Regions from separate parts of the Acidaminococcus sp. BV3L6 genome, predicted to be linked through region 1. Evidence: a T-box and tRNA genes for the amino acid it is inferred to sense, from the RefSeq annotation. Region 1 holds a T-box; the other holds one or more tRNA genes.

Region 1 (3,407 bases):
GGCTGTGGCAGTGCGGGCATTCCGTCAAATCCGTCCGGGACGCCATCTGCTTTCCGCAGTCGTCACAGTACCACACAGGGATACGGTGACCCCACCAGATCTGGCGGGAAATGCACCAGTCATGGATGTTGTCCATCCAGTTCGTATAGGTCTTCGTGAAACGGTTCGGCACAAACTGGATGCGCCCGTCTTCAACGCATTCCACGGCGGCCTTCACGAGGGGTTTCATTTTGACAAACCACTGCGTGGAAATGAGGGGTTCCACGACGTGGTGGCAGCGCTGGCAGTGACCGACAGCATGGGGCGCGTCTTCGATCTTGACGAGAAGACCCAAGTCCCTCAGGTCCTGGACGATATGCTTGCGGCATTCGTAGCGGTCTTCCCCTTCGTATTTGCCGGCGTCCGCCGTCATCTTGCCGTCAAGACCGATGACCGTCAGACTGGGCAGCTTCTGGCGCTGCCCCACTTCATAGTCGTTGGGATCATGGGCCGGCGTAATCTTTACGGCGCCCGTACCAAATTCAAGGTCAACGTATTCGTCGGCCACAATGGGGATAAGGCGGTCCATGATGGGAAGGCGAACCTGTTTTCCCACAAGGTCCTTATAGCGTTCATCCTTGGGGTTTACGGCAACGGCCGTATCGCCGGGAATGGTTTCCGGACGGCTCGTGGCAATTTGGAGATAGCGCCCGGCTTCCCCTTCGATGGGATAATTCACATACCACAGATGGCCCTCGTCATCCTGGTGTTCCACTTCAACGTCAGACAGGGCCGTACGGCAGTTGACGCACCAATTGATGATGCGCGTTCCCTTATAGATGAGGCCTTTTTCATAGAGGCTGACAAAGGCCTCACGGACAGCACGGGAAAGTCCTTCATCCATGGTAAAGCGCTGACGGTCCCAGTCGCAGGAAATGCCCAGGCTCTTGAGCTGAGTCACGATGCGGTCGCCATATTCTTCCTTCCACTGCCAGACCCGTTCCAGGAATTTTTCACGGCCCAGGTCATAGCGAGTGAGGTTTTCCTTCTTTTTCAGTTCCTCTTCCACTTTGATCTGCGTGGCAAGTCCCGCGTGGTCATACCCGGGAAGCCAGCAGGTATTGTCCCCCATCATACGATGCCAGCGCACGAGGATGTCCTGCAGGGTATTATCAAGGGCATGACCCATGTGGAGCTTACCGGTGATGTTGGGCGGCGGAATGACCACACTGAAGGGTTTCCGGCTCTTATCGACGGGTTGATGGAAAAAGCCATGTTCCACCCAATATGCATACCATTTCTTTTCCACTGCCGCCGGGTCATAGACCTTGGGGATGTTGTTTTCTTCTGCCATACTTCCAAAAGCCTCCTTAGCCTGTAAAAAAAATAAACCCGTCCCATCAGATAGGACGAGTTCGGTCGCGGTACCACCTATTTTCCCAATTGCTTGGGCAACTTGAGGACGTAACGAGCCAAACGGGCGGGCTTACTTTGGTTCAGCACGCCAGCTCCCGGGCGACTTCAAGGGATTTTCCTAGATGCTTGCACCGGCCGCATCTTCTCTTAAAAGGAAAGGGCCCCCTACTCCTCCCGTTCAACGCTTTTTACATATATAGTTTATTTTACCAAGGAGCGCGGGGAATGTCAATCTTCCCGCCGGTTCCAAAAAAGGAACCTGCAGCTGCTGCCACAGGTTCCCTTGTGCTATTTGACGATGATCACCGGTACGGGCGACAGCTGGGCCACCTTGCTGCTCACGCTGCCCAGGAGGAATTCCTCCACGCCTGACAGACCGCGTTTACCGATGACAATGGCATCGGCACCTTTTTCCCTAGCCACGGTAACGGCCATTTCAGCGGCGTCGCCAAATTCCATGTCGAACTCGGCTGCACCAGCAAAATCCTTCAGTTTGTCCTTTGCCGTATCAAGGACCATCTTACCAATCTGGGTTGGTTTCACGCTCGTATCCTTGACGGGCTTATTGCCAACGACAATGAGCTGGTTGACTTTATTGCTCGGCACCACATGGATGACAATGAGTTCACCGCCCACAGCCTTTGCCATATCCGCCGCCGTTTCAAGAGCACGGAAACTGGTTTGGGAACCATCAATCGGAACGAGGAATTTCTTGAACATAAGACCACCCCCTAGTTACGGCGTCTTTTCTTTCCTCTGCCTATTTCACGATAAGGACAGGGACAGCGGCGTACTGCGCCACGCGGGAGCTGACGCTGCCCAAGAAAAATTCAGCGATGCCGGACAGGCCACGGCTTCCGATGACGATGGCATCTGCATGTTTGTCCTTGCTGAGTTCAATAATCCGGTCCGAGGCATGGCCCACATCCATGAGATAGTCGACCTTGCCCGTAAAGCCTTCCATCTTGGTTCTTGCCGTGTCAAGAACACTGCTGCCAATACGGGTCAACTGGTCATTTTCTGCAGCAACAGCCGTCTGGTCCAAGCTGTTGATATAAAGATCGGCACTGCTGTAAGTCTGGACGATATGAGCTACAATGAGCTCACCGTCATACTTCGCAGCCAGATCCTTTGCCGTTTCAAGGGCTCTCCAGCTCGTCGAGGAACCATCAACAGGAACTAAGATCTTCTTGAACATACACCTCTACCTCCTTACCTTAGGGGAACCTCCCTATTCCTAGCGTCAGGTACCATACCTGCTATTTGACGATGGTCACCGGACAATGGGCACTTTGAGAAACCTTTGTGCTGACACTGCCCAGGAAGAATCCGGCAAGGACGCCCATTCCGCGATTGCCCATGACGATGAGGTCCGCGTCAATGGTCTCTGCCACTTCGCAGATTTTTTCCGCCGGATCGATATCGACATATTTCTTGAAGGTGATCTTGTCATAGCCTGATTTTCCTGCCTCCCGCTGTGCCAGTTCAAGCGGGGTCAGGCGGGCCGATTCAATCTCGTTGCCGTCCTTATCCTTCACAGCCGGTTTGATACGGCTCAGGTCGTAGGGAATATCCACATTGAGGACAACAATCTCACTTGCAAAATGTTTCCCCAACTCAATGGCAAAATTCATGGCACGCAGGGAAATATCGGACCCATCAATGGGAACCAGGATCTTTTTCATCATAGGAAACTCACCTCCATAAATACGCGGGCCGCAGTCCTTATTTTACGATGAGGACCGGCACCGAAGCATACTGGGAAACCTTGGAACTGACGCTACCCAGGAAGAATTCGGCAATGCCGGACAGGCCGCGGCTGCCGATGACAATGGACGTGCAGGCCTTTTCCTTGCTGACAGCAATGATCCTCTCGGACGGATGACCGACTTCAAGAAGGAATTCTTTTTTGCCCTTGAAGTCCTGCATTTTTTCCTTGGCCGTTTCAAGGACGCTGTTGCCGATCTTTGTCAGTTCTTCATTACCTTGGCTGATGGTGGCCTGATCTAAGG
Region 2 (3,407 bases), on a different contig from region 1:
TTTCCGCAAGGACTGCCGCCGCTCCATCACAAGGAACGGGGGCTTCATGCGGCCGCTTTTTTGACCTTATCCGCAGAGGCCGCTTTTCCTTGAGGACAGGACGCTTTTTTCGCGCAATGAGGTGTGCATTGGAAAAAACGATAAAAGCGAGGAAGATAAAGAAAATGAAATGATCCATGCGGCGGCCTCCTTACTCTTCACTTGGATGATCCACTCCCTGCAGGGGCTCACCGCCTGCAATCTGCTCCCTCATGGCCGTATCGGCATTGATGTTCTTCATGCGGTAATAGTCCATGACACCCAGGTGTCCTTCACGCAGGGCGGACGCCAGGGCAGCCGGAACTTCAGCCTGGGCTTCGACGACCTTGGCCTTCATTTCCTGCGTATAGGCACGCATTTCCTGTTCCTTGGCCACAGCCATAGCCCTCCGTTCTTCCGCTTTTGCCTGGGCAATGTTCTTATCGGCTTCGGCCTGGTCTGTCATGAGCTGGGCACCAATATTGCGTCCCACATCAACATCGGCAATATCAATGGAAAGGATTTCAAAAGCTGAGCCAGCATCAAGTCCCTTGCTAAGGACCGTGCGGGAAATATGATCCGGGTTTTCGAGGACGTCCGTATGCTCTTCCGAGGAACCTACCGTGGTGACAATGCCTTCTCCGACTCGGGCAATGATGGTCGATTCCCCGGCACCGCCAACAAGGCGGTCAATATTGGCACGAACCGTAACACGGGCCCGAACCTTAAGTTCAATCCCATTTTTGGCTACGGCTGAAATCAACGGGGTTTCAATGACTTTCGGATTGACGCTCATCTGCACGGCTTCCAGGACGTCGCGTCCAGCTAGGTCAATGGCGGCAGCCCGTTCAAAGGTAAGGGGGATGGCAGCCCGTTCCGCTGCAATGAGGGCATCAACAACGCGGTCCACGTCCCCACCGGCAAGATAATGGGCTTCAAGTTGATCCACATTGACATCAAGACCGGCTTTATTGGCCTTCACCAGGGGCAGGACAATCTTTGAGGGCACAACACGGCGCAGCCGCATCCCAACAAGGGTAAAGATTCCCACGTTGACCCCGGCGGCAAGAGCGGACACCCAAAGACCAAGGGGCACAAAGTGCAGAAAGAGGACAATGAGGACAAAAAGAATCAGGACAACGAAGGAACTGCTCAATAAAGCAATCATGGGACCTCCTTTTCAACAACGAGCTGCCGTGAACTGACGGCAATGACTTTGACCGGTGTGCCGGCCTCATAGAATTCCCCGCGGGTCATGGCATCATAAGGCTCCCCGTGGATTGCGACGCGTCCGGATGGGCGCAGGGGCGTTTCCGCCGTTCCCGTCTGTCCCACCATCTGGGGTAGGCGTTCAGTGGCTTCATAGCCTTTATCGGCGGTAAAGCGCAGTCCTAAGGTAATGCGGCGGCCAATGCGGCTGTGCGGGCCTTTGTGAAAGAACCAATAGCCTAGGACAAGGGTCAAAAAAAGCAGGGCACCGACAATGAAAAGCGCCTGTCCCCCACCGCCAAGATAGAGAAAGAGAGCGGCCAAGAGGGAGAAAAGACCGGTCACGCCAAAAATCCCAAATCCGGGAATTGCAGCTTCTACCATGAGCAAGACGACGCCGATTAGAAGAAACGTCATAAACATAAGGAATCCCTCCTTTTATCAGAGGCGTTTACCTCTATATTCTACAACATACGGGAAATTCCTTTTTTAAGCAGCAAAAAAGACCTCTGGAATCATCCAAAGGTCTTATTCTCGGGAGTTGGTGGGCGCTAACAGGATCGAACTGCTGACATTCTGCTTGTAAGGCAGACGCTCTCCCAGCTGAGCTAAGCGCCCATCAAAGTTGGTGACCGGAGGGGGAATCGAACCCCCGATACCGCCGTGAAAGGGCGGTGTCTTAACCGCTTGACCATCCGGCCAAAAAAAATGGTGATCCGCCAGAGGATCGAACTCTGGACACCCTGATTAAGAGTCAGGTGCTCTACCAGCTGAGCTAGCGGACCACGTCAGTCACTGAAAAGTGACTACTCGTATATAATACAGCATGAGGTCATTTTATGCAAGTACTTTTTTCTTTTTTTGAAAAAAATTTTTACAGGGTCTTGCTGGATTCCCTATGGACAAAACGTCCCTTCTCCTCCCCTTCAAAGGAGCCTTTTCAAAAGAAAACAGGATACCGTCCCCAAAAACGAAACGATACCCTGCTTTATGATTCATTTATTTGTGAGTGCCGCGGCTGCGCAGCTTGATCCACAAGGGACCAGCCAGGAAGGTCGACGTATAGAACCCACTACTAAAGCCAACAAGCATAGCAAAAGAAAAGTTCCGAATCGTCTCCCCACCAAACAGGAAGATGGCAATGACGGCAAAAAGGGTCGTCGCCGACGTATAGATGGAACGGTTCATCGTCTGCCAGATTGAATTATCCACCATATCCCCCAAGCTTTCGCTGCGGCGGTGAGTATGGAGGTTTTCCCGGATCCGGTCAAAAATAACAATCGTTCCGTTAATGGAGTAGCCAACCACCGTAAGGAGCGCCGCCACAAAGGACGAATCCATTTCAAGCTGCAGAAGGGAGAACCAACTGAGCGTGACCATGACGTCGATGATAAGGGCGATAATGGCGGCAAAGGCAAAGTTATGCTCAAAGCGGATCGTGATGTAGATGATCATGAGCACCCAGCTGAGAGCAACGGCGCCCATAGCCGATTTTACAAGGTCGCGGCCTACCGTGGCCCCGACGTTTTCCACACGCAGGACCTCATTGGGTCCCAGCCGATTAGTCATGTCCGTCATGGTCTCAACGCGCTGGTCATCACTGATGATGCCCGTACGGATGAGGACGGACTGGCTTTCTTCGGTTTGCTGTCCATCCATACTGCCCAACTGGATGATACTGCTGCCCAGCTTATGGTCTGAAAGGACATCACGGACCTCACTTACGGTTACAGGGTTCTCGAACTTCACATCAATGATGCTGCCGCCCGTGAAATCAATACCGAGATTGAAGCCCCTTGTGAGCATGGACACAACGCCCACCAAAAGGAAGATCAGGGAAATGGAAAAGAAGACCTTCGCTTTTTTCACAATGGAAAAGTGCTTCATTTTTCCACCTCCTTATCTTTTTTCGGAAGGCTGGCTCCATAGAAGAAAGGATTCTTCGTAAATTGGCTGCCAACCAAGGCGTTCAAGATGAACTTCGTAACCGTAATGGCCGTAAACATACTGATGAGGACACCTAAGGCCAACGTCACGGCAAATCCACGGATGGGGCCTGTGCCAAGATAGAACAGCACGGCAGCGGCCATGATGGTCGTCACATTGGAGTCCATAATGGTTACAAAGGCACGGGAAAAACCGGCATTTACGGCTGCGCGCAAGGTCTTGCCCGCTTTCAG

Evidence for each region. The T-box of region 1 lies ahead of HMPREF1246_RS06305 (valine--tRNA ligase). A T-box ahead of a tRNA ligase gene usually reads a tRNA of that ligase, here a tRNA-Val.
Region 2: it has a tRNA-Val gene. The T-box ahead of HMPREF1246_RS06305 (valine--tRNA ligase) is inferred to sense a tRNA for this amino acid. The anticodon was not compared.

Annotation. Positions count from the first base shown of each region.
Region 1 is NZ_AWUR01000034.1:11,691-15,097, forward strand. It holds gene HMPREF1246_RS06305 (valine--tRNA ligase) at 1-1,333, opposite strand, end outside; T-box leader at 1,382-1,586, opposite strand; gene HMPREF1246_RS06310 (universal stress protein) at 1,684-2,115, opposite strand; gene HMPREF1246_RS06315 (universal stress protein) at 2,156-2,593, opposite strand; gene HMPREF1246_RS06320 (universal stress protein) at 2,655-3,083, opposite strand; gene HMPREF1246_RS06325 (universal stress protein) at 3,121-3,407, opposite strand, start outside.
Region 2 is NZ_AWUR01000042.1:27,444-30,850, forward strand. It holds gene HMPREF1246_RS07745 (hypothetical protein) at 1-178, opposite strand, end outside; gene floA (flotillin-like protein FloA) at 191-1,186, opposite strand; gene HMPREF1246_RS07755 (NfeD family protein) at 1,183-1,650, opposite strand; tRNA gene HMPREF1246_RS07760 (tRNA-Val) at 1,770-1,845, opposite strand; tRNA gene HMPREF1246_RS07765 (tRNA-Glu) at 1,854-1,928, opposite strand; tRNA gene HMPREF1246_RS07770 (tRNA-Lys) at 1,937-2,012, opposite strand; gene secF (protein translocase subunit SecF) at 2,227-3,114, opposite strand; gene secD (protein translocase subunit SecD) at 3,111-3,407, opposite strand, start outside.